DNA from 3 places in the Dehalobacterium formicoaceticum genome. Region 1 is predicted to be linked to each of the others. Evidence: riboswitches for the same ligand, from Rfam matches in the RefSeq annotation. Region 1 holds a riboswitch; each other region holds the start of a gene.

Evidence for each region. Region 1 has a riboswitch for cobalamin ahead of CEQ75_RS17790 (sirohydrochlorin chelatase). Riboswitches for the same ligand answer to the same signal wherever they lie in the genome.
Region 2: another riboswitch for cobalamin. It lies ahead of CEQ75_RS03870 (ABC transporter ATP-binding protein); the one in region 1 lies ahead of CEQ75_RS17790 (sirohydrochlorin chelatase).
Region 3: another riboswitch for cobalamin. It lies ahead of CEQ75_RS00395 (sodium:solute symporter family transporter); the one in region 1 lies ahead of CEQ75_RS17790 (sirohydrochlorin chelatase).

What each region holds. Positions count from the first base shown of each region.
Region 1 is NZ_CP022121.1:3,660,749-3,671,649, reverse strand. It holds gene asnS (asparagine--tRNA ligase) at 1-1,310, opposite strand, end outside; gene CEQ75_RS17795 (phosphoribosylaminoimidazolesuccinocarboxamide synthase) at 1,657-2,346, shown strand; cobalamin riboswitch at 2,572-2,751, shown strand; gene CEQ75_RS17790 (sirohydrochlorin chelatase) at 2,888-3,253, shown strand; gene hemA (glutamyl-tRNA reductase) at 3,307-4,551, shown strand; gene CEQ75_RS17780 (precorrin-2 dehydrogenase/sirohydrochlorin ferrochelatase family protein) at 4,553-5,224, shown strand; gene cobA (uroporphyrinogen-III C-methyltransferase) at 5,214-6,752, shown strand; gene pylSc (pyrrolysine--tRNA(Pyl) ligase large subunit) at 7,247-8,080, shown strand; gene pylB (methylornithine synthase PylB) at 8,127-9,212, shown strand; gene pylC (3-methylornithine--L-lysine ligase PylC) at 9,209-10,375, shown strand; gene pylSn (pyrrolysine--tRNA(Pyl) ligase small subunit) at 10,421-10,765, shown strand.
Region 2 is NZ_CP022121.1:767,947-778,847, forward strand. It holds gene CEQ75_RS03825 (DUF255 domain-containing protein) at 1-1,287, shown strand, start outside; gene CEQ75_RS03830 (L,D-transpeptidase family protein) at 1,337-2,239, shown strand; gene CEQ75_RS03835 (CBS and ACT domain-containing protein) at 2,330-2,983, opposite strand; gene CEQ75_RS03840 (lactate utilization protein) at 3,192-3,830, shown strand; gene lepB (signal peptidase I) at 3,879-4,403, opposite strand; gene CEQ75_RS03850 (D-alanyl-D-alanine carboxypeptidase family protein) at 4,513-5,328, shown strand; gene rnhA (ribonuclease HI) at 5,390-5,827, shown strand; gene CEQ75_RS03860 (selenium metabolism-associated LysR family transcriptional regulator) at 6,077-6,970, shown strand; gene ychF (redox-regulated ATPase YchF) at 7,055-8,149, opposite strand; cobalamin riboswitch at 8,265-8,440, shown strand; gene CEQ75_RS03870 (ABC transporter ATP-binding protein) at 8,531-10,075, shown strand; gene CEQ75_RS03875 (energy-coupling factor transporter transmembrane component T family protein) at 10,079-10,867, shown strand; gene CEQ75_RS03880 (hypothetical protein) at 10,895-10,901, shown strand, end outside.
Region 3 is NZ_CP022121.1:86,830-97,730, forward strand. It holds gene CEQ75_RS00385 (L-serine ammonia-lyase, iron-sulfur-dependent, subunit alpha) at 1-722, opposite strand, end outside; gene CEQ75_RS00390 (ornithine cyclodeaminase family protein) at 766-1,743, opposite strand; cobalamin riboswitch at 1,970-2,176, shown strand; gene CEQ75_RS00395 (sodium:solute symporter family transporter) at 2,396-3,856, shown strand; gene CEQ75_RS00400 (glycine/betaine/sarcosine/D-proline family reductase selenoprotein B) at 3,853-5,166, shown strand; gene CEQ75_RS00410 (glycine/sarcosine/betaine reductase component B subunit) at 5,195-6,490, shown strand; gene grdA (glycine/sarcosine/betaine reductase complex selenoprotein A) at 6,560-7,054, shown strand; gene grdC (glycine/sarcosine/betaine reductase complex component C subunit beta) at 7,051-8,475, shown strand; gene CEQ75_RS00425 (hypothetical protein) at 8,796-9,029, shown strand; gene CEQ75_RS00430 (ATP-binding protein) at 9,076-10,901, shown strand, end outside.

The sequences.
Region 1 (10,901 bases):
CTTTCAAAACCAAGGCCGAAACCGGCATGAGGGGTACCCCCGTATTTTCTGGTGTCCAAATACCACCAATAATCCTGGTGATTTAAACCCAGCTGGGACATTCTGTTTTCCAGGATCTCCAAGCGTTCTTCTCTTTGGCTGCCGCCAATAATTTCTCCTACCCCGGGAACCAGCAAATCCATAGCCGCCACTGTTTTCTCATCATCATTGAGCCGCATATAAAAAGCTTTAATTTCTTTGGGGTAATCTGTGACAAAAACCGGCTTTTTGAAAATTTGCTCTGTTAAGGCCCGCTCTTGTTCCGTATGTAAATCCTGGCCCCATGCCACCGGATACTCAAATTTGATCCCTGATTTTTGCAATAATTGGATCGCTTCTGTATAAGTGATCCGAGCGAAATCAGCATTCAAGACCTGCTCTAAACGATCCGACAGAGCTTTATCAATGAAACTGTTAAAGAAGGCCATTTCATCCGGGAGATTCTCCAGCATCTCCCGGATGAAATATTTCAGGAGTTCCTCTGCAAGATGCATGTTATCCTTGAGATCGGCAAAAGCCATTTCCGGTTCGATCATCCAAAACTCCGCCGCATGCCTGGCCGTATTTGAGTTCTCTGCCCGAAAGGTGGGGCCGAAAGTATAAACATTTTTAAAGGCCATGCTATAGGTCTCTACCGCCAATTGTCCGCTCACAGTTAAGTTGGTTTCCTTGCCAAAAAAGTCTTCGCCAAAGTCCAACTGTCCCTGGGGGTTTTTAGGCAGCTGCTCATAATCCAAAGTAGAAACTCGAAACATTTCCCCCGCCCCCTCACAGTCGCTGCCGGTAATAATGGGCGTGTGCACGTAGACAAAGCCTTTTTCCTGAAAAAATTTATGGATGGCAAAGGCAAGTGTTGACCGGAGACGGAAAACAGCAGAAAAGGTATTGGTTCTTGGCCGTAAATGGGCAATGGTTCTCAGGTATTCAAAGGAATGCCTTTTTTTCTGCAAGGGATAATCAGGCTCAGAAAGTCCGATTATTTCGATGACGCTTGCTTTTAATTCAAAGAGCTGTTTGGCGCCCAAGGATTTTACCAAGGTACCCTCCACATGAAGGGCTGAGCTTAGGGTTAATTTAGCAACTTCCTGAAAGTTATTTAAATTTTCATCAAAAACAATTTGAAGGTTGTTAAAAAATGTACCGTCATTTATTTCGATAAAACCGAAGTTTTTAGATACCCTAAGGGTTCTTACCCAACCCTCAACACTGATTGTTTGATTTAAAAAAAGATCCGGTTCCCGATATAAGTCTTTAATCGATATTTTATTCATCATCCCGCTCCTCTTTATCAAATTCCAAGACTCCCACTTCTATAAGTGGGAGCTCCTATTTTCACTTCAGGTGGGGTAGATTCCCCATCTGAAGCCCCGATGTTCAGCTTTAGCTGAACGAGTTCACTTTTTCGATCCTCTCACGTTTACTTGAATTATACCCTAATTTTAGAGAATTTACCTTGCTGCTTTAAAAACATCAAAAACTTGTCATTTGATTTCTTCATAATAACAATCAGCTCCTGCAATTATTTTCTTTTCTTATGAAGAAATTTTTGTTAAAATGGATAAAATAAAATATCAAGGGTTAAAGCACTACAATATATTATGAAAAGGGGCTTCGATCATGAATCTTGTATATCAAGGAAAAACCAAAGATGTTTATGCTTTAGAAGACGGAAATTATCTTTTAAAATTTAAGGATGATGTAACCGGTGTGAATGGTGTTTTTGATCCCGGAGCCAATACTGTAGGGCTTTCTATGGAAGGGGCCGGAAAAGCCGGGCTTCGTCTGACGAAATTCTTTTTTGAAAAATTAAATCAAATGGGCATCCCGACTCATTTCATTGATGCCGATTTAGATCAAGTAACTATGACTGTGAAAAAGGCCGCCCCTTTTGGTAAAGGCTTGGAGGTAATCTGTCGTTTTCGGGCGGTGGGCAGCTTTTTGCGCCGTTATGAAATGTATGCTGAGGACGGACAAGCCTTGGATGCTTTGGTCGAAGTGACTCTTAAGGATGATGATCGAAACGATCCTCCGATTTCAAAGGATGCCTTAGATATGCTGGGTATTTTATCAAAAGAGGAATATGAAATTCTCAAGGATCTTACCAAACAGATTGGTAATATTGTCAAAGATGAATTGGCCAAAAAAGGGCTGGAATTATATGATATAAAATTTGAATTTGGCCGGGTGGGAGAAGATCATCATATTGCCCTGATTGATGAAATATCCGGTGGTAATATGCGTGCCTATCGCAATAATACCCGCGTTGAACCCCTGGAATTGACAAAAATCATGGTTCAAGAGGACTAAGATTTATAATGATATGGAATAATTAAAGCAGGTATTTCAATATAGAAAGCAATTTGCTATTTCATTTAAATAAATATATGATATAATTTATCCGATAGCTAACCGTCGCTAAAACTCCCACTTCTCCAAGTGGGAGATAAGCGGCGCTAAGCTCCTGGATAACGATTTCTAAGCATCAGATGGAGTAAAAACTCCACCTGATGCCAAGAACTCTGTTTATATGCTATTGTTAATAATCTTTTAGGTGCCTGAAAAGGAGAATAGGGAAACCGGTGCAATTCCGGTGCGGACCCGCTGCTGTAATCGGAGACAAATCCCTGTAATGCCACTGCACGGATCGTTGTGGGAAGGTAGGGAGGAGAATGAACCGAAAGCCAGAAGACCTGCCTAAAAGTCGGATGCTGCCTGGGGAAGGGCGCAGAATGATTATTTTGGATTGGCTTGCGGGTGCTATCCTTAGCTTACAGCTAAGGGTTTTTTTATACTTTCTGAAAGTACAAGCGCAAGCCAGGTTTTCTTATGATAAAAAGGGGGAAGAATCATGAATAAAGCATTAATTATTATTAGCCACGGCAGCAGATCTCAAGATGCAGTGAATGCCTTTAATCAAATTGTCGAATTGGTTCGAGCTAAGGGTGGTTTCGATCAGGTGGCTGGAGCAGCTATGGAGCATAACGAACCTACTATTCCCCAGGCTATTGCCCAGGTAACAGAAACCGGCGTGCAAGAAATAATTTTTGCCCCATACTTTTTATATGAGGGGATTCATATCAAGGAAGATATTCCTCATATGCTTAATGAAATTGCACCCGATTATCCGGATGTAACCTTTAAATTGGCCAAACCTCTTGGTCCGGAATCGGTATTGGCGGACATTCTCTTTGAACGGGCTCTTGCCGTAAAGTAGTTTCTATTTTGCTAAACTACCTAACAAAAACTATGAGGAAAAGAGTGTACTAAATGGATATTGTTGTTGTCGGAGTGAGTTATAAGAATACACCGATTGAAGTTAGAGAGAAGCTTGCTTTTACAAAGAAGAAATTTGAAAAAGCTTATGACCGGCTTAGTTTGATTTTGGATGAATCGGTCATTCTTTCTACCTGTAATCGCAGCGAGATTTATGGAGTGTATTCAGACATGCCCCAGGCAATAGAACAAATTAAAGATTTTTTCTGCCTTTTTCATGGGTTGGAAAAGGGGACTCTGGATCAATATTTTTATGTCAAAGAAAATATGGACTGTGTTACCCATCTTTTTCAGGTGACCGCCGGTTTAGACTCTCAGGTTTTAGGGGAAGATCAGATTTTAGGACAGGTAAAATCAGCCCATCAAAGAGCTTTGGAATTACATATGTCGGGGCGGGTATTAAACAGACTTTTTCGGGATGGCATTACCAATGGTAAAAAAGTGCGCCTGGAAACAAAAATATCCCAAAATCCCACTTCGATCAGTTATCTGGCGATTCAATACTTGGAAAAATCTTTATCCGATTATCAAGAGCGCAATGTACTGCTAATTGGCGCGGGGAAAATGAACCGCTTAGCCTTGACTTACCTGAAAGACATGGGTTTTTCCCGCATCCTGGTAGCCAATCGCACTTATGAAGCGGCTCGATCTTTAAAGGAAGTTTATCCGGACATCGAAATCATTCTTTTTGATGAAATTGAAGATTATCTTTTCATCTGTGATGTTGTGATCAGCTCTACAGCAGCACCTCACCTGGTAATCAAAAGAGAAGAGATTGTGGGCTATAAAAAAGGCAGTATTTATCTTGATCTGGCGGTGCCCCGTGATATCGACCCCAGGGTAGGGGAATTAATAGGCATTACCTTAGTTGATTTGGATGCATTAGAAAAAATCCAAACCGAAAACCAGGAGAAAAGGCGGCAGGCCGGGGAGAAAGCGCGCTTTTTGATTGAAGAAGCGGTAGATGAGTTTGATCAGTGGCTGCAATGTATCCCATTGTTTCCTGCGATTAAACAAATTGAAAGCTATCATGAACATGTCTTAAATAAAGAAATGCCCAATTTAATTGACCGATTGAAAAATACGGAAGATGAGGCTAAAATGGCCGTCATTTTAAAAGGGTTTGTCAAAAAGATTTATTCCCCGCCCATGGTCAGATTAAAACAATTTTCTGTCCTGGAAAACAAGGAAGATCTGACAGAGATTTTAGAGACTCTGTATAAGGAGGAGTCTGTGTAATTTGGGAAACTATTATCCTTTGATGGTTGATCTAAGTAAGATGAGGTGCCTCGTTGTAGGAGGCGGGGCAGTTGCGCTGCGCAAGACTCTGACCCTTAAAGAGACAGGGGCAGATATCACCTTAATCAGTCCGGAAATTATGGCTCCATTGGTTCAATTGGCAGACGCAGGGGAAATTAATTTGATCAGGAGGCCTTATCAAAAAGGGGATCTTGAAGGCTTTCATTTGGTTTATGTCGCCATCAATGATAAAAAGGTGAGTGAGGAGATCAGCCGGGAAGCATTAGATACTGGGGTATTTTTTAATATTGCGGACCAGCCTGCTGCCGGTAATTTCATTGTGCCCTCTAAGATTCAACGGGGTGATCTGGTACTCTCTTTTTCTACCAATGGCAAAAGCCCAATATTATCCAAGAAGATTCGTCAAGAATTGGAGGAGCGTTATGGAGCAGAGTATGAGGAATTTCTCCAATTGTTGGGGCGGGAACGAGTTTGGGCACTTCGGGAAATAGAACAAATCGATCAAAGGAAAGCATATTTTAAAGCTTTGGTCTACTCCACCCTTCCGGAATTGTTAAAGGCCGGAAAAACAGCGGAGGTTCTGCGGCAAATCGCAGAAATTCGTGAAAAAACATTGTCCAAAGAAATAGGAGGAACAGGTAATGACAAATAAATACCATACTGCATATTTGGTAGGGGCCGGCCCGGGAGACTATAAATTAATCACATTGAAAGCTGTCGAATGCTTAAAAAAAGCGGATGTGGTGATCTATGACCGTTTGGCGAATAAAAAACTTTTAGATTTTGCCAAAGAGGGCAGCGAATTTATTTATGTGGGCAAGGCCAGCAGCTGTCATGCCCTTCCTCAAGATCAGATTAATAAACTCATCGTAAAAAAGGCTAAAGAAGGAAAAACTGTTGTCCGATTAAAGGGGGGAGACCCTTATCTTTTTGGCAGAGGCGGAGAAGAAGCGGAAGAATTGCGCCAGGAAGGAATTCCTTTTGAGATCGTACCGGGAATTACCTCGGCCATATCTGTGCCAGCTTATGCGGGGATTCCTGTGACCCATCGTGATTTTGTTTCTTCTGTACATATTATTACCGGACATGAACGACCGGAAAAAAATGTTTCCAGTGTTGATTACCAGGTGCTGGCGCAACTGAAGGGTACATTGATTTTCTTAATGGGGTTATCAAACCTAAGCAGTATCTGTAATAATTTGATTAAATTTGGCAAAGATCCGGATACCCCTGTGGCTGTGATTTCTAAAGGAACGACTCCGGACCAGAAAAAAGCCGTGGGTACATTGGCCACCATCGAAGAGATTGTACAGAATATAAAACTGCTTCCTCCTTCCATCATTATTGTCGGGGAGGTAGTAGGTTTGCATGACCGACTGGACTGGTTCCAAAAGAAACCTCTCTCCGGTAAAAAGATATTGGTTACCCGAACAAGAAAACAAACCAGTGTCCTGGCAGAAAAAATTGAGGATTTAGGGGGGGAGGTTTTTTCCTTTCCGACCATTAAAATCCTGGAACCGGAGGATTTCTCCCTCATTGATGAGAAATTTGCTCAGATTCAAAGTTATGATTGGATCGTTTTTACCAGTATCAACGGAGTTGAAACTTTCTTTAAACACTTAAAAGAAATGAAAAAAGATATGCGCAGTCTGTGTGGAGTGAAGATTAGTGCGATCGGCGCAGGCACCGGAGCGGCCTTGGCAGAAAGAGGCATTATTGCCGACTATATTCCCCATGAATATCAGGCGGAAGCTTTAGCCCAAGGTTTGAAAGAAAGAATCAAAAAAGATGAAAAAGTACTGCTGCCCACGGCGGATATTGCACGTACACTTTTGCCGGAAGAGCTTACTGCCCATGGTGCCTTGGTTGACAAAATAGATATGTATCGGACGGTCCCCGGAGAGGGCAATCGAGATCTCCTTTTGGAATGGTTGAACCAAAAGGAAATTGATATTATTACCTTTGCCAGTTCCTCAACAGTGCGCAACTTTATACAGATCTTAGGGCAGGAAAACCTGGCTTTGCTTCAAGATGTGAAGATTGCCTGCATTGGACCGGTAACGAGAAAGACAGCCGAAGAATCAGGCTTGGAGGTACAGATTTCTGCCGAGGAATTTTCTATTGATGGCTTGGTTCAAGCCCTGCTCAAAGAAGAATCGGGGGAAATTAACGTGAAATAAGTGTTGCAAAGGTCCTGAATTGTTTTCTGGGGCATCAGATCAAGCAAAATTCCATCTGATGCCCCAAAAAAATCTCTTTTTTTAAAAAGATGATTTATTTATAAAAAAATGTGGTATAATTATGACGAATCAAGTTGATTTTGACTGGGTGAAGTCTTTCCAGACTTAAACAAAGATTTTTAAGGACAAAAAAAAGAAGGGGTGTCGCCATAGAAAGAGAAAATTAAAAGGAATCGATCATAGTTTTTTCTTGATGCCAATTGAGTTTCGTCGATTCTTTCATTAATTCGTTGCGTTTTTATAATAATTGGCACAACAATTGCAAATAGGTATTGAAGGTAAGCAAACCATAATATATGGGGGGTGGATCGGATAGATCGCGCGGACTCTAAATTCGTGTAGCCGGGTGAAACTCCCGGACTCCTCGCCAAAATTAATGGTTTTTTTTATACTTTCCTATTTTGTAAGAACGGGTGCTTATGGGAGGGAATGTATTGGGTTTTTCATGGTCGATTATTCAGAAGCAACGGCTCAAGGAGCTGAATGCAGATGAAGAACAACAAAATATGCTGTTCGAAGATAAAAACGAGAGAGATCGTGTTTTCTTGGAGTTGGATCGCCAATTAATAAAAAAAGGGAAAGAACGGCTTGATAATCTGAAGAATATTGAACGGCGTCCTGCTCTGGCCCAACTAGAGAGTAAACTTGTTGAGGCCTTAACGTCCCATGGATATGTTCAGGTGGTGACTCCCATCATTATTCCAAAAAGATCTTTAGCCAAGATGTCGATCGATGACAGTCATCCTTTGTTTAGCCAGGTTTTTTGGGTGGATGAGAAAAAATGTCTGCGTCCAATGCTGGCGCCGAATTTATATACCCTCTGGAAAGATTTGCTTCGTATCTGGGAAAAGCCAATTAAGATATTTGAGGTTGGCTCTTGCTTCCGCAAAGAATCCCAAGGTGCTCATCATTTAAATGAATTTACCATGCTGAATGTAACAGTATTAGGTTTGCCCTTAGAAGAACGGGAAGCCTGGATAGAGGAAATGGCAGAATTAATTCTGAAAACTGCCGGCATATCAGACTATGTATTAGAAAAAGAAACCTCTGTTGTCTATGGCGATACCATTGATGTCGTTTCCGGCATTGAGCTTGGTTCCGGAGCTTATGGACCTCATCCTTTGGATCAAAACTGGGGCATTCATGACCCTTGGGCCGGAATCGGTTTCGGTTTAGAAAGATTGCTTATGATACGAGAAGGCGGGCAGAATATTCAAAGGATGTCTAAAAGCGTGACATATTTGGATGGGGTTCGCTTGAATATTTAATTATTTCGCATATCAGCAATATTCTAACACATAAGAGGGTGATTCGGTGAAAGAGGATGGACATGGTTTAAACTTAGAGTTTATTTTAGATAAAGCTTACCAGGAAAAATTTTTAAATAAAGAAGAAATTATTTTTCTCCTTTCCCAAAGGGAAGAAGAGAAGATTAAACAGATATATGCTGCTGCCAGAATGATGCGCCAAAAGTATTTTGGTCAAAAAATATTTATGTATGGTTTTATTTATTTTTCTACTTACTGCCGCAATAATTGCACCTTTTGTTTGTATCGCAAAGAAAATCATGCTTTGACCAGGTATCGTAAAAGTGAGACGGAAATCATGGAGACGGCAGCTTCCCTAGCAGCGTCCGGTGTTCATCTCCTTGATTTAACCATGGGAGAGGATCCCGAAATTTTAAAACAGCACTCTGAAGGATATGATCAGTTACTTCATATGGTGCGGGGGGTCAAGAAGGTCAGTTCCCTACCCTTAATGATTTCTCCCGGGGTTGTTCCTTCCGGCTTTTTGGGAAAATTAAAAGAGGCGGGCATTGATTGGTATGCCCTTTATCACGAAACCCACAATCGGGCATTATATGCTCAATTAAGATTAGGACAGGATTATGAACGCAGATGGCAGGCTAAAAAGCAGGCTCATGAATTAGGGATGCTGGTTGAGGAAGGATTGCTCACCGGAGTGGGGGATACCGTAGACGATGTGGCTGATTCCATGTTTGCGATGAAAAAACTTGGGGCGGAGCAGGTACGGGTGATGAGTTTTGTGCCTCAAGAGGAGACTCCCATGGCTCATTGGGATTCTCCGGCCCGCATCCATGAAATGCTAATCATTGCCGTGATGCGTTTGCTTTTCCCGGATCGTTTAATTCCCGCATCTTTGGATGTAGACGGTATTAAGGGACTTCAAGAGCGACTGGCAGCCGGAGCCAATGTGGTAACCTCAATTATTCCACCGAAGTCCGGCCTCGCCGGGGTATCTAATAATACTCTTGATATTGAAGATGGTAATCGGACGGTGCCAACGATTAACCGGGTTTTGGAGGAAGTTGACCTGATGCCGGCCACCCAGCAGGAATATCATAACTGGGTCTGTCTTTCCCGGGAGGCCGTCCGATGAGAATCGCCATTATTGGTGGCAAATTACAAGGGGTGGAAGCCTGTTATCTTGCTCAAAAAGCATCCTGGCAGGTGCTTCTAATTGATAAAGATGAAGATATTCCGGCCCGGGCTTTATGTGATGAATTTGTGCAGTGTGATGTGATAAAAGAAGACAATAAATGTCTGAATATCTTAAAAGAGTCGGATGTTATTCTGCCGGCCATGGAAAATTTAGCGGCCCTGCAAACAATATCTCGCTATGCAATCCAGTTGGGGATACCTTTTGTTTATGATCAGGGTGCTTACCAGGTATCCGGTTCTAAGATTATTTCCAACCAAGTTTTTTTGTCAACAGGAACACCACTGCCCCGCTTATATCCGGAAGGGCGTTTGCCCTGGGTTGTAAAACCGGCCTCTTCCAGCGGCAGCGCAGGTGTGATGAAGATAAAGAACGAGGCAGAATTTAAAAAACTTCAAGAGAAACCTGGATTTCCTGAGCAATGGGTTGTGCAAGAATTTGTCACCGGGCCTTCCTATTCCATCGAAGTGATCGGTTTTGCGGGAGAATATCAAGTATATCAGGTTACGGAATTGGAGATGGACGAGCAGTATGATTGTAAAAGAGTTTGGGCGCCGTCACATTTGGATCAGGCTTTGGTGAAAGAATTTAACCATATCGGTCTGACCCTGGCGCGTCATCTAAATCTGCAAGGAATTATGGATGTAGAAGTTATTCTCCATGATGGGCAATTAAAGGTCTTAGAAATTGATGCCAGAATCCCCAGCCAGACACCAACCGTCGTTTATCAATCCACCGGCGTCAATCTCGTTGAAATTTTGGGACAGAGTTTCACCCAGGGAAAACTTCAGAAAATATCGATGGAAGAGCAAGAGTATCAGGGAGCGGTATACGAGCACATCCAAGTAGCTGATAAAAGACTAAAGGTCTGCGGTGAACATATTATGAGTGCTGTTGGTTCCTTGAAGCTAATCCCCGATTTTTTTGGGGGGAGTGAAGGGATTACCAATTATAGCCCCGGTAAAAAAGAATGGGTAGCAACCTTAATTAATCGAGGGAAAACCCGGGAGGAAGCTTGGCAAAAAAGATGTCTGGTCATCGAGCGCATTATGAAAGAAGCAGATATTACTACATATATAGATCTTAGTCCGGAAGAAGAATGAACAAGCAAAACAATAAATTGCTTCAATTGACAGGAGGCAAATATTATGGTTGAACAAGGAAAAACGCAAAAAACCGTAGCCAAAGAAAAAAGAAGATATTACCGGAAAAATGTCGAGTTTTTCAAGTTATTGGATAAAATAAAATTATGGCCTTCCCGCAGCGGTACTTTGCATGGCATCAAATCCATGAAAATCTCCGGCGATACAGCCGAAATCATTACCCATTGCAATGAGCGTTTTCTGGTGCGAAATTCCAGAAACAGCCGCTCCGCCAGATGGTTGCGCAACAAATTGTTTTTTGGAGTTTGCAAAGGGTGCAAAATACCGGAATGGAAATTGGAAAAGTATTCCTCCACCTATTTGAACCAATATTATGGTAAGAATCTGTAAAATATTAGAGATTTTGTCTCGTTCATTATTTTACGGTAAATTTACGTATTTTATCAGGACCTGTAGTGAAATAATAATGGCAATCAAATTTTGTATTTGACTTTTCTAAAGGAGGGATGTTCAAGGCATAATGAGG
Region 2 (10,901 bases), 870 kb from region 1:
CCCCATGTGGCTGATCGGTATCATTTCGGAGGATATCCCAGTGTGATCATATTGACAGCTGAAGGTGAGATTCTCCAGGGGGAGAACTATTTATCCGGCAGGGAAATGATCAGTTTCCTGGAAGAGAGTTTCAGGAAACATGGGAAACATGCCTGCCATAACAGCAGCCGATTTCATGCTCAAGCAAACGCCCTTCAAGATAAACATCAAGGAAGGGACGAAGCAGATAGAACATTAGCCATACAACCGTCTCTCTCCTTAAGAAAAATTAATCAAATCCTTGATCGTTCTTATGACCAGGAATTTGGGGGCTTTTTTATTGATGATGGGGAAATCAAATTTCCGCTGCCGGAAATATATGACTATTTGTTGTCTTTTGGGATGGGATATTCCAATGCTCAGGAAGTAATGATGGTGCGGAAAACCTTGGATCAGATGTTAGCGGGGGAGCTTTACGACCGGGAAAATGGGGGCTTCTTTCGCTTTTGTGAACGTAAAGACTGGACCCATGCCCATCAGGAAAAATTATTGGAGAGCAATGCCGGCCTGTTAAGCTGTTATTTGAAAGCTATAGATATTTATGGATGGGAATCATATAAAGGAGCTGTTTTTCAGACACTCAATTATTTGATGACAGATTTTTGGGATGAGGAAACAGGGTTATTCGGTGGGAGCCGAAGGGAAAATCATCTGGATAGAATTCCCTATACCAATTGGAATAGTCTTATGGCATCTGTTTTGATTCGTGCCGGCCGAATCTTTAATTATCCCCGTTATTTAAAGCTGGGACTTCAGGTATTGGATTTACTATGGACGAGATGCTATCGTTTTGGTCAGGGCATGAGTCATTTTTGTGCACCGGAAACCTCTGCCCCAGCCTTACTCACTGATCAAACCCAATATATGCTTGCTCTGCTGGATGCCTATCAATATACAGGAGAAAAGACGTATCTTAAACGGGCCGGATTATTAATGGGACAGATGGAGGAAAACTACCGGATGCCGGCGGGTAATTATGGGGACATTCCCATTATTGATTCCAAGCCGGGGTATTTAAAGATTCCCTTGATCCCTTTTATGGAAAATATGGATGTGGTATTGCTCTTTATGCGCTTGGCTCATTTGACTGAAATTGACTTGTATAAGGTTAGGGGCGAAAACTTACTGCACATTCTAGGACCAATGCATCATGACAATCCCATTTTTGTCGCCAAATATGGATTAGGGCTTTTAGAATTGGGGAGATTTAATGCAGATCAAAATCTAATTGATGTTTGTGAGCATTAAGATATCAAGAAAGGGGTGAAGGGATATTCGAAAACAATTATGTTTACTCATGCTTTTCTGCTGTATTTTTTTTCAAGGTTCCCTACCTTCCGTAGCCTGCACGGACAATTTATCTTGTCCGGAACTGAAGCACACGGAACCGGTTCAGTCCGGCGCACATATTTTGGAGCTGCAGGATTTGCTCCAAAAGGCGGGGTTCTATTCAGGAAAGATAGATGGGAGCTATGGTCCCCGTACAGAAGAAGGCGTGCGCCATTTTCAAGAACAGCAGGGATTAGACGCCAACGGCGTAGTAGGTCACAATACATGGGATGCATTGGCTTTATTGTATGAGCAAGTCATCGCAACAAAAAAAGAAAAGGAAGGTCCCAAAGGTGTGGTGACGATTAAGGTGGATCTGAATACCCATCAACTCCACATCTTAGATGACGGACAGGTCTTTAAAACTTATCCTATTGCCATCGGCAAGTCAAAAACACCCAGCCCGGTGGGGGAATACAAAATCATCCATAAAGCCCTCAATTGGGGAACAGGATTTGGTACCAGATGGATGGGGCTTAATGTACCCTGGGGGATTTACGGCATCCACGGGACCAATAAACCGGGGTCTATTGGACAGGCTGCTTCCCATGGCTGCTTTCGCATGTTTAATCGGGATGTGGAAGAGATTTATCCCTGGATTCCTATGGGGACAAGAGTGATCGTGACCGGCTACACTCCTGATTTTCGGGGCTTTAAGCGCCCATTGAAAGTCAAATCAACAGGTCAGGATGTAGCCATACTTCAATATCGTTTGCAGGAACTGGGGTTTCAGATGGATTATGCTGACGGACGGTACGGTAACGCTACGGAATTAGCCGTCAAGCTTTTTGAAGCTTATCATATGATGCAGGTGGACGGGGAGGCCGATATGGAGATGTTGGGGCGATTGAATCGCTATTTCCCTGAATAATTGTGAATTCGTTCAGCTAATAAAAAAGCACCTGATTTTCACTCTCCGGGAAAAAAAGGTGCTTTTTAACTGGCTTTTATTAATTGATAATTATTGGTAATCGTTATAGCTTTTGTAAGCAACAACCTTATAACCGCTTTCTTCCAGAGTTTTAATAATCGGTTCTCCATAAAAAGTGGTGAGTCGAATGACAAGAAAGGTTTTACCCTCTTCGCGGAAAACAGCCACCCGGGAAATGTTCGCACCGCTTTTTTGGATGAGCTGGGTAACATTAGCCAATACTCCAGGGTGATCTTCCACTTCAATATCGATGCGGGAGCCTTGTTCTCTCACCCCTAAAAGGTCAATAAAAGCGTCGAAAATATTTGTTTCTGTGATGATACCTACTAATTTATCCTGTTCCACAACGGGCAAGGCACCGATTTTATGTTCCCGCATTTTAATGGCTGCTTCTTCTACATAAGCATCAGGCTCAATGGTAATGACTTTTTGTTTTTTGGGGAGAGCATCTTTAATTTTCATTTTTGCCAATAAATAATTGATTTCAAAAACACTGAGGGAGGTAGCGGGCGATGGGGATACCTCGCTTAAATCCCGATCCGTCACGATGCCAACTAATTTATCATTCTCCAGTACAGGCAAACGACGGATATTATGTTTGCGCATTAATTCCAATGCATCGGCAATCGTTGTTTGTTTAGTGATTGTTACCGGTTCCTTGGTCATCTTTGAACGAACATGCATAATTCCCTCTCCTCACTTATTAAGTCTATTTTTGCTTTTTCGCTCTCTTTAATACCAAATTCTACTTTCGAGGGCTCAACTCCTGCCATTAACAAATTTTTTCATTAAAAATATCTCCTTCATCTGTGATATCAGGAAGAGGTTTTTTCCATTTCCCAGAGAAATACTGACCTAAGTAAAAATTACAAATGAAAAAGGAGGGCTCTTAATGAGCATTCAACAATGGCATCGGGACACATTGGGGCAACAAGTTACCAAGGCTTTAATTAAAAACGAATTTGATGCAGTATACGTTGCCACCCGGGACGAGGCCGTAAAGGAAGTGCTAAAATATATTACCCCGGAAAGCACAGTTGGTGTGGGTGGGTCAGTAACGATCTCAGATCTGGAGATCCCTCAAAAAGCTGCAGCTATGGGGGCTCAAGTGCTGAATCATAATGTGCCTGGTTTATCTGATGAAGAAAAGATGAAGATCCGCAGAGGACAGCTTTTAAGTGATGTATTTTTATGCAGCAGTAATGCGATAACCCTGGATGGCCGCTTGGTGAATCTGGATGGAGCAGGAAATCGGGTGGCAGCGATGACTTTTGGACCGAAAAAGATTGTTATTGTGGCTGGAATCAACAAAATTTGTGTTAATGAAAAGGCCGCTTATGAAAGGATTGAAATGATTGCCGCGCCGATGAACAATAAAAGGTTGAATATGGCAAATCCTTGCAAAGAGCAGGGGATCTGCAGTGATTGCCAGACCAAAAGCAGAGCCTGCCGCATTTATTCTGTTCTCAGGAAGAAGCCCTTGCTTAGTGATATTACAGTAATTCTGGTAGGTGAAGATTTAGGTTATTAAAAAAACGCCTTAGAGGCGTTTTTTTTGTGCAGCTTTAACTGAACGAGCTCACTCTACTTTTCCCAGATTGTCAAATGGCCAAATGCGGAACACGGCCTTTCCTTCAATATCGTCCACAGGAATAAAAGAAACATCGGAACTGCGGCTGTCATGACTGTTCCCTCTGTTATCTCCCATAACAAAAACCGTTCCCGGCGGCACCACAGTATCAATTTCTCCGTCCGTGAAAGATCCGTTGATATAAGATTCTTTTTGCTCCTTGCCGTTCACATAAACCTTGCCGTTTTCAATGCGCAGTTTATCTCCGCCTAAGGCGATGGCTCTTTTTACATAAAAAGTACCCGGCCTGTCCGGTGCATTTAAAATAACGATATCACCCCGATTGGGCATACCTAAGGTGTAGCCAATACGATTGGTAAATAAACGGTCATGGTCATGGAGGGTAGGATACATGGATTGGCCGTAAACTTCCGTGATTTGAAACAAATAGGTACGGATGATTAAGGCTATGAGCACCGCTAATAATAAACTTTTCCCATACTCCCAGATGGTACTGCTTAGAGATTTTTTCAAATTATTTCACCCCTTAATTTTTATTATACCATAACTTGCAAGAATCATAAATTTTTTTTCGCGTATAGGGAAAAAAACATGACAAATAATAAAAGTCAGGAGGTGTGTCATGAAAAAAATCTTTTGGGTCATTATAGGGATAGGGGTGATTTTCCACCCTTTAATGGCGGGGGCGGAGCCAAAGGTGCGTGCAGAAACAGCAGTTTTGATAGATGGTCATACCGGAGAAATCTTATGGGAGAAGGATGCTCATAAACTTAGACACCCGGCTAGTACAATCAAAATGCTCACTTGTTTAATCGCTTTGGAGCAAGGCAATCTAAGTGATTTGGTTGAAGTAGGAGAAAAAGCTCATCAAACATATGTGGGACAGACCATTGAGCTTATCAAAGGAGACTGGATTTCTCTGGATCATTTAGTGGAATCCGCTCTTTTATGGTCGGCCAATGATGCAGCTGTGGCCATCGCAGAGCATTTGGCCGGAGATCCCCAGCTATTCTCTGTGCTTATGTATCACAAAGCATGGGCTCTTGGGGCTTACAATTCCAGTTTTCGCAATCCTAACGGTTATTCCGTACCCGGTCAATATTCTACGGCCTATGATTTGGCGTTGATTGCTCGTACGGCCATGGGCAACCCTTTTTTTGCTGAGACGGTACAGAAGCGTGAGGTGGACATTGTTTGGCAGGATCATACAAAAAAAGAAACTAAAAAGAAAACATTGCGTAATGTTAATAAAATTTTAGATTATTACCCTTTAGCCAATGGGATTAAAACCGGTACCACCAATGCGGCGGGGGGATGTTTGGTTGCTTCCGCAGTTAAAGGAGATCGATGGTTAATTGCTACCGTACTGGGAAGTTCAAGACGGTATGCGGATGCCACCGCGCTCTTTGAATATGGCTTTGAAAATTTCCCTCAGTAAGGACACAGAGGAGGGGAAATCAGGTATAATAAATGGGAAAACAGATCAAGGAGATCCCGATATGAAAGAAGTGACGATTTATACCGACGGAGCCTGTTCTAAAAATCCGGGACCGGGAGGATGGGGTGCTGTTCTAATTTACGGAGGGCACCAAAAAGAAATCTCCGGTTTTACTCCTCTGACTACCAATCAGCGTATGGAATTAACGGCAGCCATTGAAGCCTGTAAATCCTTAAAGGAGCCCTGCCGGGTAAAGCTTCATAGTGACAGTGCTTATTTAATCAATGCTTTTAATCAACACTGGCTGGAGAATTGGCAACGAAACGGTTGGAAAAATTCCAAAAAAGAGCCGGTGGAAAATCAAGATTTATGGAAAGAACTTTTGACGCTGGCTGAAAAGCATCAAATCACTTGGATTAAGGTGAAAGGACATGCTGATAATATTTATAATAATCGGTGTGATGAATTAGCACGCTTGGAAATTACCCGAAATCGTTAGAAATGTGGTAAACAGGGGGTCTAAACAGGGGACGGTTCTTTGTTTGAACATATGTTCAAACAAAGAACCGTCCCCTGTTTACCTCCCTGTTTACCTGTTGTTGGTCATAAAGAAATTTTATTCCGATAATAATTATTTTTTATTCCAGGCAGGAATGGATCATTAATGCGCGAATAATATATATGATTTTCCATGAAGAAAAGTCTGTTAAAACCTAAAAAAACACTATGAAAGTACGGGAGAAGTAAAATGTCAAGTATCAGGCAGATAAAGGCTTTTATTGCTGTAGCTGATTTAAAAAGCTTTACCCAGGCGGCAGAAGCAATGTTTATGACTCAGCCGGCCATAAGCGCTCAGATTAAATCATTAGAGGAACATCTGGGGGTTCCATTAATTGTCCGTAATGATAAGCGAGTGCGGCTGACGGATGCCGGTCAAATTTTTTACCGGGAAGCCAGGGAATTGTTGACTGTATATGAACGGGCACTAGAAAGCATGAATGAATTAAAATCATTGAAAAAAGGCAACTTGGCTCTGGGAGCCAGTACGATTCCAGGTGAATACATCATGCCAAATTTTATTGGGGGATTTCGGAAGCTTTATCCGGGGATAAATATTTCTTTAACTATCACCGATACCGGTCAAGTGGTGGATCTTCTATATGATCGAAAAATTGATTTGGGTGTAGTAGGAGCCAAGGTGGAAACAAATCATGCGGAGTATTTTCCTATCCTCCAGGATGAGCTGGTGCTGATCGCAGGGACGGAGTATCCGATTCAGGAGGAGCTATCCAGTCAGGATCTGTCTTCCCTGGATTGGGTTTCCCGGGAGGCGGGATCCGGCACCCGTAATGTGATAAAGGATTGTTTATCAATAAAGGGGATTAAGGAATCGGATTTAAAAATTGTCATGGAATTGGGTAGTACCCAAGCGGTGATCACCGGTGTGATTAATAATTTAGGGGTAGGCTTTGTATCTCATTGGGCAGCGGATGTATTTATTAAAGCCGGCGTGGTAAAACAAGTGATGCTACCAGATCTTGATTTAAAGCGTAATATCTACGCCGTAATCTCCAAAAATACTGCTGCCACCAGGGCACGGGACGTTTTCTTAGATTATTTGCTGCATCAAAATAAAGGATAAACAGGGGGTAAAACAGGGGACGGTTCTTCGTTTTGAACATATGTTCAAAACAAAGAACCGTCCCCTGTTTTACCCTGTTTATCCTTAAACGTTAAAACGGAAATTAATAATATCTCCGTCCTGTACCAGGTATTCTTTTCCTTCCAAGCGGAAAAGGCCTTTTTCTCTGGCCTTAGCCATCGATCCTGCCTCATGTAAATCCTGATAAGCGACAATTTCCGCTCTGATAAAGCCTCTTTCAATGTCGGAATGAATTTTTCCTGCCGCTTTTTTGGCAGGGAGATTTTTGGGGATGGTCCAGGCACGTACCTCATCTTCCCCGGCAGTAAGAAAAGAGATTAAGCCTAAAAGGTCATAGATTGCCCGAGCCAGGCGGTCAATGCCCGGCTCCCTGATGCCCAGGTCCTCCATGAAAACAGCCTTATCTTCTGCCTCCAGTTGACTGATCTCCGCCTCAACCTGAGCGCAGATCTCTAAAACCATCATCTGATGTTCCTTTCCGTAATCATGGACTACTTCTTTTTGGGGATAGGAAGCGGCGGTAAATTGTTTCTCATCCAGGTTCACCACAATCAACATGGGCTTGTCTGTTAAAAAGGTGATATGTTTAATAGCTTCCCTTTCTTCCTCAGAAAAGGAAAGAGTGCTCACAGGCTGTTCATTTTCCAAGGCTTCCTGGATTTTTAATAACAGATCCTCTTCTAAGGGATGCTCCATTTTTTTCTTTTTAGTGCTGTTAATACGTTCCAGACGAGTTTCCACCAATTGCAGGTCCGCAAAAAGTAATTCCATATTGACGGTCTCCAGATCCCGAATGATGTCCAAAGAATCGTCCACATGAAGCACCTGATCATTTTTGAAAGCGCGTACAATATGAACCAAAGCATCCGCATCCCGCACCGCTGATAAAAACTCATTGCCTGTTCCCTGGCCTTGACTGGAGCCGCGCACCAAACCGGGGACATCAATGACTTCAATTTGAGCGTAGGTGGTTTTTTTGGGATGAAACATTTGGGTTAAGAAATCAATCCGCTCATCGGGAACCGATGCTGTGCTGATATTTGTTGCCGTTTTTCCAGAATAAAATGCGCTGGTTTCAATGTTTGCGTTGGTCAATAAATTAAAAAAAGTGGTCTTTCCCACTGTGGGAAGTCCAACGATACCGCAAGAAAGAGCCATAAAAACACCTCCAATGGGATTATTATACTTGATAGCCTCATCAGGGACAAGTGATCAGAAAGATAAAAATTTAGGTTGACAAAACAAATAGATTGGCTTATACTGGGCTCAATTGAAAACCAGATATTTTTTAGGTGCCCGAAAGGGATAATAGGGAACCAGGTTATAAATCCTGGACGGTCCCGCCACTGTAATTAGACGTTAAAATATGTGCATTTGCCACTGGGTTCACTGGGAAGGCGTACATATTAGTCTATAAGTCAGGAGACCTGCCTGAAAAATTTTCGAGATGAACAATGGTAAAGTTCTAGCTTATTACAAGCTGGAACTTTTTTTATTTTCTAATATTTTTTCCATTATGCATATATAGGAGCTGTCGCCATGGAAACCATCGCTCAGATCAAAATTGAAAAGCTTTTCTTCCCCCAAACAGCCAATACTGCCCTGAAGAACATTGATTTTAAGATTAATAAAGGGGATTTTATTGTCATTACCGGTGGTGTGGCATCAGGAAAATCCGTTCTTCTCCACACGATCACAGGGGCAATTCCCCATTACCATCAAGGGGAGCTGGAGGGAAAAGTGACCCTGATGGGTCAGGATATTAAAGACGTAAGTCTTAATCAAATGTCCCGGTATGTGGGGTATATGATGCAGGAACCTCAGAATCAACTGATTAGTTTGGATGTTTACGATGATGTTTCTTTTGGACTGGGCAACATGGAATTACCGATGGAACAAATCGATGAGATTGTGAAAGATACCTTGGAATTTGTGGGGCTTCGAGGCTTTGAAAACAGACAGACCGCGTCTCTTTCAGGAGGGCAGGCTCAACGGGTAGTTTTGGCAGGTGTTTTGGCCCTCCGTGCCCCGATGCTGATTCTTGATCAGCCTACGGCCGAATTGGATCCCCGCGGCCGCTATGAGCTTTATCAAAGATTGGGACACTTAAATAAAACCCGAGATCTGACCATTGTTTTGGTGATGGATCGCATCGAAGAAGTTATTACCTATGCCAACAGAGTTTTCTATATGGAAGAAGGGGAAATCGTCAGGGAATATTTCCCTGAGGAATATTTGAAAGAACGAAATGAGGAACTAAAAAAACGATTTCAAAATAAGAGCGTTGTGCGGGGCAAAAATCATCAACACCGTCAGGAAAAGGAGGTTGTTGTCAATATCAAAAATGCATCTTACCGGTATCCAAACAATTACACAGGCTGTGAGGATGTCAATTTAAAGATTTATCAGGGGGATTTTTTAGCGGTGATCGGTTTAAACGGTTCCGGAAAATCAACATTAGCAAAAATGATCGTTGGTTTATTACTGCCCACTAAAGGTACCATTGATGTTTTTCATGAATCCTTAATCAAGGAAAATCTAAATAAGATCCGTTCCCGGATCGGATTTTTATTTCAAAACCCTGACTATCAGATTTTTGCCAGTTCCTTGCGGGAAGAGGTTGGGTTTTCCTTGAAACTGAGGGGCGAAAAAAAGGAGGTGATGGACAGAAAAATTGATGAGAGTCTAGAATTCGTGGGTCTTTTAAAATATAAGGATTTGCATCCTCAACGTTTAAGCCGCGGTCAGCGTCAGCTCTTAGCCTTGGCATCTGTTCTGGTCAGCGATCCGGAACTGATTATCGCTGATGAACCGACCTCGGGTCTTGACGAAAATCAAGGATATATGATTATGGATAAACTAGCTGATTTATCGAGGCTGGGAAAGACAGTCCTGCTCATTACCCATGATTTGACCATGGCCCAAAACTACTCCAACCGCATCGTGGCCATGTATAACCATCGGCTTCAACTGGATATCTCAACGAGTAAACTGAAGGAACATCTTAAACCTTTAATCGACATTGATTTGGATTTTGGAAATATTATTTCATTTAACAACCGGGACGAAGAGCGAGGAGGTTAAAAAATGGAGATATCGTCTGTTGCTTATGAATCAATGGAAAAAACGAAACAAAAACTGAACGATAAATTGGATCCCCGCACAAAGTTAGCCTGGTACGGGCTGATGATTCTTTTCGCTTTAATCTGTGAAACACCCTTTCAACTTATCGTTGTTTTATGTGTGGGCATGACTGTTTCCTTGATCTTAAAGGGTTCATTGAAACAATATCGGGTGATGATTGCAATCATGTTGCTTTTAGGACTGCAGATGCTGATTCTTCAGCTGCTATTCTGCCGGGAAGGTATGCTCCTTTATCAATGGGGTATGATTAAGATCTACAGTGAAGCCATCCCCCTCACAGTTCTTGGTATGTTGAGAACAACTGTAATTGTTTTTGCCAGCATGCAGTTTTTAACTTCTGCTTCACCGACGGAATTCACCTTGATGCTGATGAAGTTTAAAGTCCCTTATCGGTTTGCCATGCTGGTGGGACTGGGTGTTCGTTTCTTACCTTTGATGAAGGCTGAATATCTGTCGATTATTGAAAGCCAGAGTATCAGAGGTCTAAAAATGGAAAAGGTCTGGGACAAAATCAAGGCAATAATTCCCACATTTCTGCCTTTTTTATACCGAGCGGTGAGGCGTTCCACAGAAATCGCCCTGGCCATGGACTTACGGGGTTACGGACAGAGTAAAACCCGTACATTTGCCTCAAATATTGAGATAAAAACATATGACCGGGTTTTAATCAGCGGCATATTTTTAATCATGATCCTTAGTTCTTTATACAAAATGGCACCATTTGCAAGCTAAAATACATCTATGCAGGGAGAGGATCACATGAAAG
Region 3 (10,901 bases), 190 kb from region 1:
GTATTAAACAGTCCCTGATAATTTTTATGAGAAAACACAGGGAGCACCGGGAGAATATCTAAACGCCTCCCTTGGGAAATCAATCCTCCCACCTGTTCCCCCAAATCTGCCTGGGACTTGATATTTAAAAGATAATCATCTTTTGTATTATGGCTAAGTAAAATTTCATCATAAGAAAATTCCGTTGATGCTAAAGCAGTTACCATATCTTCATAGACCATCCTTGCTTCCATTGCAGGTAAATTACCCAAAAGGAAGACAGTTTCATAATATCCACCGTCCATATGCACGGGAATTTCCCCAATCTTTCTCACCTGAATCATGCCGCCGCCTATTGATACCATCTCTGCTGTAAGACTGTTACCGTTACGGTCCCACATGACAGCCTTATAGAGATTGGGATGGTCACAAGGCTCATCGGTAATGAGAAAATCAATTATTATGTCGGCGGATTCGGCTATTTCCAAGGCATCTGCCACCCGGGGATCATCCGCTGCAAATCCCATGATTCCGGCAGCAAGACCAAACGCGGATCCTTGGCCGGAAAAGGTGGTAGCTAGGGATCCCTGAGAGGAAAATTGAAAAACCACTTTGCTCACTTCTCCGCCCATCATGCTGCGGATGATCTGTCCAATGCGCACAGAGGCAGCTGTATGGGAGCTAGAAGGCCCTATCATGATCGGCCCAATGACATCATTAAAAATACTTGCCGGCTGATGCATTTTCATTGACCTCCTTTATTAAATAATCCAAATCGTGAGAGTACTATAGATTAATCTTTTGTCCTATCCCTTTTGTCAAAGCCTTTTTGTAAATGAGGTCGGCTGTCGTGAGATCAAACAATCCCATACCTACCGATTTAAAATATCTGGTTTTCCCCAGCTGAATAGTTTCCCCGGCCGACTTTTTTGCCAGATAATCTCCCATGTATTTCACCCGATCCATGGTCAGAATGCCGTCCGCCAGCGGTTGACTCAGATCACCGCTCTCCTCGCAGGCATAAGGAAGTTCTGTATAGACCTGATCCACCACTTGCCAGATGGCATCTGGTAATTCCCGCATATTAGGCTTCCAGGAACCAACAGCGATGAAGCACTTTCCTTCCAAAAGCTCCGGCCGATTGGGCAGCACCGGTTCAGTCGCCGGACTCGTGGTGATAACAATTTGACTTTTGTTTAATAATTCTACAGTATCATTACAAATGGTGATTTCCGGATTTTTTGGGGCCAGTGCTTGGTTAAGCCTTTTGATATAATCCGCAAGATCCTTATTAAAAGCATCAAATAAGTAGATATGTTTAATTGGTCTTAGGTCGCAGGCATAAAGAATCTGATGGAATCCCTGGACTCCGCAGCCGACAACACCTACCCTCTCGCTGTCAGGATAAGCAAAATGCCGCATGCCTACCCCGCCAACAGCCCCGGTACGTAAGGCAGTTAATGTCTGGGCATCAAGGATCGCCAAAGGATGCCCGGTTTCATAATCATTTAACATCATCAATCCGTATATGAGGGGTAATTTTTTTTCTTGATTCTCAGGAAATAGTGAAAGAATTTTAGTGCCAATCATATCTTTGGTAAAACAAGGCATATAAAGCATATTCTTGTTTTTGTGTTCCACATTAATACGCTCCGGCATATAAAACTCACCGCTTCTGAAAGTATCAAAGGCTTCTTCAATGGTATCCATCATTTCTTTAAGAGTTACTGCCGACTTAATTTCTTTTTCATTTAAAAATATCATTATTTATTGCTCCTCATTAACAAATATTCCTAAGGATTGTGCTAATAATAGAATTTTCATTTTGCGCTATAATAATATGCAACTTCATGTTAATAGTCAACAGATAATTAGCGCTTGATAATAATCAACCTTTGGTATTCTTTACTATTGACTTTATCCTGGGGGCATAATATAATTACGCCCATAATACAAACCGCTTTCTTATTTAATTTACATAAGAAAAACCTATATAACATTGTAACAAGGTGCCCCAACTGGGGATAATAGGGAATCCGGATCATTCCACAGAATTTTTGGTAATGAAGAACGGAGCGGACCCACCACTGTAATTGGTGAGCTTGAAGATGAACCACTGGTTTCGAACTGGGAAGGTTCTTTTCGATGAATGCGATGACCCATGAGCCAGGAGACCTGCCTTATTAACATTAAGTATGAGGATGAAGGTAAAGTCCTACGACAATTTTTAATTGTCGTAGGACTTTTTTTATTCTATTCCAAAGGAGGTGAGCTCATGTTTGGTTCAAGTGCAGGGACGTTTTTAACCGCCGTGATTCTATGTCTCCTGGTGGCGTCTATTGGGATTTCCCTGTTTTGCAAAGATTTATTTAAATTATAAAAAATTTCATGAAACATGAAGAGAAGGGTGATTTTTATGAGCTTGGAAATGATCATCGGTACAATTCTTTTCTTTGCCAGTATTATCGTGGTAACTTTTCTGGCAAAAAAACATACCGGCAATCTGAAAAATTATTTAATTGGTAACAGCAACGTAGGCGGTGCGGTTTCAGCTTTTACCTGGACTGCTTCTGCTGCCAGTGCGGGACTCTTTTTAGGTGCAGCCGGTTTGGCCTATCAATATGGATGGGCGGGGTTAATGTATTTGATCGGTGTATTTGGCAGCATGTTTATCAGCTGGGTTTTTGTCATTCCCAAACTAAGACGGGTAGCTGTCAGCCGTTCGATCTTAACAACGCCGGACTACTTAGTTATGCGTTACGGTGAAAAAAGAATAAAAATAATCTCCGCTTTTTGGACCTTGGTTTTTATTGTTCCCATGATTATTGTGCAATTCGTGGGCGCCGGCTATTTAATCGAATCCACACTGGGCTTGAACTATTTTTGGGGTATGATTATTATCGGTTTGACAGTAGCCATCTCCACACAACTAAGCGGTTATATGGGAGTTGCTTGGTTGGATACCCTGCAAGGATCTATTATGACCATAGGAACCATTGTCATGGTTTATCTTTCTCTGCAAATGATGGGGGGATTTACTAATTTAAACCTTAAGCTTGCCGCCATTGATCCGAGTCTGGTTCAGTTTACCGGTAACATGCCCCTTTCTTTGCAAATCGGACTGATTGTTTCTTACCTGGTGGCCTTTTGGGGACAACCCCATCTTACTGCCCGGGTATGGGGCTTAAAAGATAGCAATGCACTGCGTTCGGCTTTGCCTATTTCCATGATTCTTGGTGTGATCTGGTCCTTCGGCGCCGGATTGGTGGGCTTATCTGCCCGGGTGCTGCACCCCGGTCTTGCATCGCCTGATATGGCTATGCCCAGCGTAATCAACGGCTTGCCGGTATTCTATACCGCTCTGTTGTTTTTTACCCTTATTGCCGCCATGATGACCACAGCAAATTCCTTGCTTTTAACAGCTGCCGGTTCGGTAAGCAATGATATTCTGCCTTTATTTATTAAAGATCAAGACGATCCCCGGGTACTTTATGGGGCAAAACTGATGGTTCTGGTGATCGGTGTGCTTTCCTTCGTTTTGGCTCTTAAGCCACCGGACCTAATTCTAAAAATCAACGCTTTTGCCTTCGGCGGATATGCCCTTATTTTCGGCATCCCTTTATTTCTAGGCGTGATGTGGAAAAAGGCCAATCTATCCGGTGCCATGATCGCTTTGACAGCAAGTCCTATCATCTATATTGCTTGGAAAATGTTTTTATCCCGGCCGACGGGGATTCATGAAATGATCGCTGCCCTGGCGATAACGATTGTTTTGATTCTTTTGGCCACCTTATTTGGTAAAAAACCTACAGAGCAAATGCTGGAGATTTATTCACTGGGGCAAATACCCAAAAATGATCAGGAGGGTCATCAATGAAAAAGCAAATAAATGTCCTGCACTATTTGAATCAATTTTATGGAGGGATTGGGGGTGAAGAAAAAGGCGATGCCCCTCTGGAGTTCCGTGCAGGGGCCATCGGCATCGGCGAGGATCTTGCCCGGTTGCTGGGGCCGGATTTTGTTATGAGCAGCACAGCTATTTGCGGTGATAACTATTTTCAGGAAAATCAGGAAGAGGTTCTGGGGGAGTTAAGAGAGAAGCTGCAAAATTCCGATGTGGATTTAATTGTGGCCGGACCGGCCTTTGGCGCAGGCCGTTATGGCATCGCCTGCGGTGCTGTTTGTGATCATCTTACCAACTCTTTGGATATTTTTGCCTTGATGGGGATTTCCCCGGACAACCCTGGAGTGGAGATGTATCGGCAAAATGAACGCATCTATATGCTGCCCACAACGAAAACCATGCGGGGCATGAAGGATGCTCTCATCAAAATGGCTGCTTTTGCCCAAAGGATCAGTTCGGGGGAAGAAATAGGACCGGCCAAAAAAGAAGGCTATCTTCCCCGGGGCATCCGCAAGGTAATTTTTCGTGAGGAAACAGGGGCTAAAAGGGCTGTAGAAATGCTGGAAGCCAGACTTCAGGGCAGAACATATGAGAGTGAATTGGTTTTGCCTGTTTTTGAAAAAGTCACCCCTCCGGCACCAATTAGTGATATCTCAAAGGCAAAAATTGCTCTTGTAACAACGGCTGGTGTTGTTCCCAAAGGTAATCCGGATCAAATTAAAGCCTTAAATGCAGAAAACTGGGCCAAATATCCTCTGGATTTGCTCTTATCCCGGGACTACGAATGTATTCATGGAGGAATTAACCCCGACTATATTAATGCCCGGGCAGAATTCGTTGTCCCTGTGCAAACAGCATACAAGCAGCAAGAGCAGGGACAAATCGGTGCCCTTTTTGATCAGTATTTTGTCACAGCCGGCTGCGGCGGTGTCATTCATGTTTTTCAAAGAATGGGTCATGAGATGGCGGAAGCTTTGGCAGATATGGGAGCAGATGGTGTGATCCTGACCAGCACCTGAGGTACGGATACGCGCGGCGGAGCTGTGCTGGCTAAAGAAATTGAAAAACAGGGTATCCCGGTGGTATTGTTTACGGCAATGATCCCTCTGGCAAAACAAGTGGGGGCACACCGAATTGTCAAAGGAGTAAAAATTCCCCATCCATGGGGCGATCCCTCCTTAAGCCCTGAGAATAATCAACGCATTGAGGAAAAGATTTTCCAGGCTGCTTTGGATTTACTGCAAAGAGAAGTTCAAGAGCCTGTTGTGTTTCAGCCTGTTTAAGAATCAATTTAAGAAAGGGGGTTATCCCATGTCCCTTGAAATGGGTACCTTTCATGTTGAAAAAGTTATCTTAGATAATAAAACATTTTTAGAGCAAAGAACATTATATATCAATCCCCGGGAGCTGGAGGAATTGCTTTTAAAAGATCCGGCCCTGGCAAAGGTTAAGATAGAAATCGTCGGCCCCGGAGAGAATGCCCGTATTATCCATATCATGGATGCAGTGGAGCCCAGAATAAAAATTAAGGGCGGCGACGTGGTTTATCCGGGCATTGAAGCTCCTGTTTACCGCGGGGGTTCCGGCACCACATACCGCCTGGATGGGGTTGCTGTGATCACCTCCTGCCTGATTCCTTTGAGGAAAGCCGGCGGCCTTTACATTGCCCGGGAAGGAATTTTAGATATGGCCGGGCCGAATGCACCATTAACCCCTTTTTCCGAAACCTGGAATGTGGTTCCTGTGATTACGGTACAGTCCGGCTTGGATGAAGAAACATATGAAAAGGCGCTGCGCAATGCCGGGGTCATTGCCGCCCGTTATTTAGGTGAGGTTATGCGGGAATTAACACCGGATTCCCTTCAGCTTTACTCCACTGACGAAAAAAACCCGGATTTACCCAATGTGATCTACATTAACCAATTGGAATCCTGTGGTCTTTATGGACGCAATTATCTTTATGGCATGAGTTTTGATGATCTGCTGCCTACCATGATTCATCCCAATGAACTGATGGATGGAGCCATCGTCAATGCCCTCCATTCCCATACGGCGGTTCAGACCCCCACTTATTATCAGACCAACAACCCCATTGTGGAAGAGTTATACAAAAGGCACGGCAAAAGCTGGAACTTTAACGGAGTGATTGTGTGCCGGGGTCATTTTGAAGACATTGACAGCAAGTACCGCTGTGCCAACTTGGTGGCAGGTATGGCGCAAATGATGCAGGCGCAAGGGGTGATTGCCACCTGGGAATGCGGGGGCAACACCTTTATGGAAACCATGCTTTACTTAAAGGAATGTGAACAGATGGGCATAAAAACCGTTCTGGTTACCTATGAACACGGGGGAGCTGATGGCAGGGACAATCCTCTGTTTTATTTTGAACCGGAGGTGAACAGCATCGTGAGCACCGGCAGTCTTGATCGGGCGATCCACTATCCGCCGGTGGATCGGGTGGTAGGGGGAGATATGATCCGCCTTTATCCGGAAGAAGGGGGTGTGCTCTATCCTGCTCACCAAGCTCTGGACCTTAATTATCGCTTGGAATCCTGGTGCTCCTGCAACAATGTGGGCATAGTCAATACCAGCTGCGACGAGTTTTAAAAATATCAAAGATAATAAAGGAAGGGAACTTGAAATAAAGCTTTAAATAGCGAAGGAAGGAGCAGCTTAATGCTAAAGGGAAACAAAGTGATGGTGATCGGTGACCGGGACGGAGTCCCCGCCCAGGCTCTGGAAGAGATGGTTGTCAGCGCCGGGGGTGAAGTGATTTTTGCTGCCACCTATTGTTATGTGTGAACTTCCGCCGGAGCAATGGACCAGGAAAACCAAGCTCAGATCAAGGCTTTGTCGGCCAAATACCCCCGGGAAGAAATCGTGGTGGTATTAGGCAGCGGAGAGCCGGAAATGTCCGCCCTTTTGGCGGAAACTGTAGCCATGGGAGATTTTAGCCGTATAGGTCCATTAGCAGGAGTCCAGTTAGGACTCCCCGCCTATCATATTGTGGAAGATGTCATAAAAACAGAAGTTCCACCTGAGGTATACGCCGGTCATATGGCCATGATGGAAATGGTGCTTGATGTTACGGGGATCAGTCGAGATGTTTCTGCGGTAAGAAATCAACTGAATAATAACCATCGGCAAGAGCAAAGGAGCAAAAAACCATGAGCTTTCCGATTATCAAAAGCACCGCCTATGCTTTAATCCATACACCGGGACTGATGTTAGAGGAAATGCGCCATAAAGGCATCCCTTTAGCATCAACTCAAAAGTCATCTGTGAGAAATTTTGAAGAAGTCCTCGCCTATCTGCCCAATCAGGTATTTATCGGAAACATGGCCCCTGAGGAATTAACAAAGCTCCCTCGCCCCTGGTTTAGACAGCTTTTAGCGCAAGCTAAGCGCAAGGGGAAATTTGGTGAAATATTGCCTGAAGAAGAATTCCTCGCCCTGATGAAGGCAGTAGATGTTTATGGTCTTGTCTGTCTGGAAAAATCCTTCCAGGAAAGAACTATTAAAAAAATTGCCGCCCACCCGGCACTTCAAAGCTTAAAAGGTGTCCAGGTGCCCCAAGATACGGGATATGAAATGCAGGAAATTAAAAGAATGATTCAAGAAGAGGCCTGTGTGCCCCTAACCTGTGAAGGCACCATTCAAGGCTGCGTCAAAAAGGGCCATACCACAGATAATGCCCTGACCGCCCGGCACATCAGGGAAAACTTGGCCGCCAAGGCTTCCGGGGTGCTTGCCCTGCAGCTTCTTTTGCAGCAATCAGGCTTAAAACGGTCAGAAGTGGATTATGTCCTGGAAGTATCCGAAGAATCCTGCGGCGATGACGGTCAAAAAGGGGGCGGTGGTTTTGCGAAATCCATTGCTGAAGCCTGTTCCTGCACGAATGCCACCGGATCCGATATTCGCGCTTTTTGTGCCGCTCCGGTACACGGGATGATGCAGGGTGCCGCCTTGGTTCAGGCAGGAATATTTCAAAACGTGGTGGTGGTCGGAGGAGGATGCACTGCCAAGCTGGGCATGAATGGGGTTGTGCATCTCAAGAACCAAATGCCCTTGCTGGAGGATATGCTGGGTTCTTTTGCCTGTCTGATCAGCACCAATGATCATATTCATCCTGTGATACGCACCGATCTGATTGGCCGTATGAAAGTATCCTGCGGGGATTCTCCCCAAAATGTCTTCAAAGAATTGGTGCGTGAACCCCTGGCTCGGGGCGGTTATAAAATATCCCAAATTGACCGCTTTGCTGCCGAACTGGTGAACCCTGAGATTATTGAACCTACCGGCTGCGGTGATGTGACGAAGCGAAATTATCAAATGATTGCCTCTTTAGGGGTGCTCCAGGGTGAATATGGCCCGGATCAGATCAGCAAAGAAATAAACCGTTTCGGGGTACCGGGTTATGCTCCCAATCAAGGGCACATCCCTTCAGGAATCCCTTTTATCGGTCATGCCTGTCAGAGGATATTAGACGGAGAAATGAAGCAAGCAATGATTATCGGGAAAGGCAGTCTCTTTTTAGGAAAATTAACCCGTCTTTATGATGCCCTTTCCCTGATCATCCAGAAGAATACGTAAAAGGTAAGATTCATCAAAAAGAAAAGTATGTCCTTTCCGGAAAGGGCATACTTTTCCTTTTAGATCTGTGACTAATTGATAAGATATTAATTGACGAGCTGAAGGGAAAGGTTTTATAATTATCAAAAACAGGTGCAACACTTTGTTCTTCTTATAGGATTGCGGTTATTTGGCAGATAACTTAGCTAACCATTTTTGCGTTAAACCTTAGTGCTTCATTATAGTGTAGATAGTGTAGGTTTAAATAATAGGAGTTGATATTGATGCAAAAATTAAACGTTGAGATATTTGTAAACGGCAACTGAGTGCGCGGGGCTTTAATGGCCGATTCGGTAAGGTCTTTACCGATTGAAATTACAGATCGTATTACCTTGCAAATGAGAAACTGCTTTACGCGGGAAGGCTTAGACCGTAAAAAGGAGCTGAACGTTCTTGTCATTCCTTCAATAACCATTAATGAAATGCTGGCTTTTGAGACACAAGTTCCGGACGAGGAAGAACTAATTGAAGCTATGGATGAGTTTCTCCAAGATTGTGATAAAAACACAAATTAGGCGGCAGCATCTATTTTAGAAATACTGTTGGGAAAGGATGATGGTCATGACAGTACTGGCACTGCCAGTAGATCAACGGGTAATTGACATTGATTCCAGACGTTTCGCCTCGATAGAAAAAGCCCTGGTGGAACTGATTACCAACTGCGATGACAGCTATGTGCGGCTGGAACGCAAGGGGTTCATGGTGGCCGGAAAAATTGGCATCAGTTACAAACGCTATAAAAATGGCTCTGTTCTCACCGTCAGTGATCAGGCTGAAGGCATGTCCTTTGACCGCATACGTTCTGTGCTTTCTTATGGCGGAGCACATAGTCTTATGTCCCAAGGAGTATCCGGGGGCCGGGGGTTTTTCGGCCGAGGCATGAAACAGGCTATTTTCGGTTTGGGTCACGGTTGGATTGAATCCATTTTTGAAGGCAGATACAGCCGGGTAGATCTTTTCCGGGGCGAGGACGGCCGCTATCTTTTTGACGACGGAGATACTGATCGGCCGGCGGAAGAAAAAGACTACCATCGCCTTCATCTTACCCCCGGAGACACAGGCAGCATGGTAACCATTGTGGTGGACAATCCTCAGACCAATATCCCTTATTTTTCCTCCCTTTCCGCTACCATCAGCAACAATATCTATTTGCGGGACATTTTATTCCGACGCTCTGTAGAAATAACCAACCGCAACCTGAAGGGCAGAAAGAGAATCTCCCTGACTCTGGCTTTTGAGGAACCGGAAGCAGAAGTGCTGGTGGGACCGGACTTCCTCGGATCCTTCATTTACGAGGAAAAAGCCTTTCCTTTTTACCTCACCTTGAAAAAATCCTTGGACGAAGAGCTGGTTTTGAAGGGGGACGAACGCACCAATGGATTATTAATTATTTCCGGTACCGCCGTCTTTGACTGCCAGTTTCTTAATTTTGAAAATCAACTGGGTACGGAATTCCTTTTTGGCACGGTGCGCTGCCCCGGGCTCAGCGAGATGATGGCAGAAGGCGTCCCTATTATCAGCGATGAACGGGAAGGTCTGAACCTCAAGGATCCTTTTGTGCTTGCTTTTTCCGATGGGGTCAGTGAATTGATCCGGGATCCTGTCAACAGGGAAAGACAGCGTCTCAGTCATATTGAGCGGGCCACAACATCCCGTCGCACTCAAAATCTCATTGGACAGGTTTTACAGAAGATGAACCAGGTTGCCATTGAGGATTTAAATATCATGATTTCACCCGGTCCGGGTTCCGGCAAACCGGGTCCCTTTGATACAGGCCGTCCGGCTGTGCTGCGCTTCAGCACCCCCTTTTATTACCGCAAGGTAGCAAAAGCTTTTCATGTATCCCTGCTGGTGAATCAAGATGCTCTTCCGGAAGGAGAGGAAATCACAGTTGAATACAACTTGCCGCCAAGCATTCTGGTACAGCCTGATCCAACAGTTTTAAGCGCCAGGGATATACCTGAAGACGGACGCTTTCAGTGGAAGGTTATCGGAGACGAAGTGGATGCCCGGGGAAGAATCACCGTCAGCTGCGGTCCTTATTCCGCAACAGGAGAAATTGTTATAGCAGAAAATGCCCAGGGCAAAGGTTATGAGCATCCTGCCGAAAACCCCGCCCTCCCCTGGCATATGGATAACGCTTCGGTTCTGTTCCGGGGTTACGAGCTGCGCAATTTAAACAACGAAGTGGACCGGGCTGTTTACAGCCCGGAAGACAGGCTGATTATTATTAATACGGAGGCACCCACGGTACGCCTCTATGTGGATGGACAGGGTCGTTTTAAAGACGGGGCCCGGCTTTTACTGGCGGAACTTCTCCTGGATGTGATTACCGATGAACTGGCCCGCCTGTATGTGGACCGGACCACCAAAAAGGGTCAGAGGGA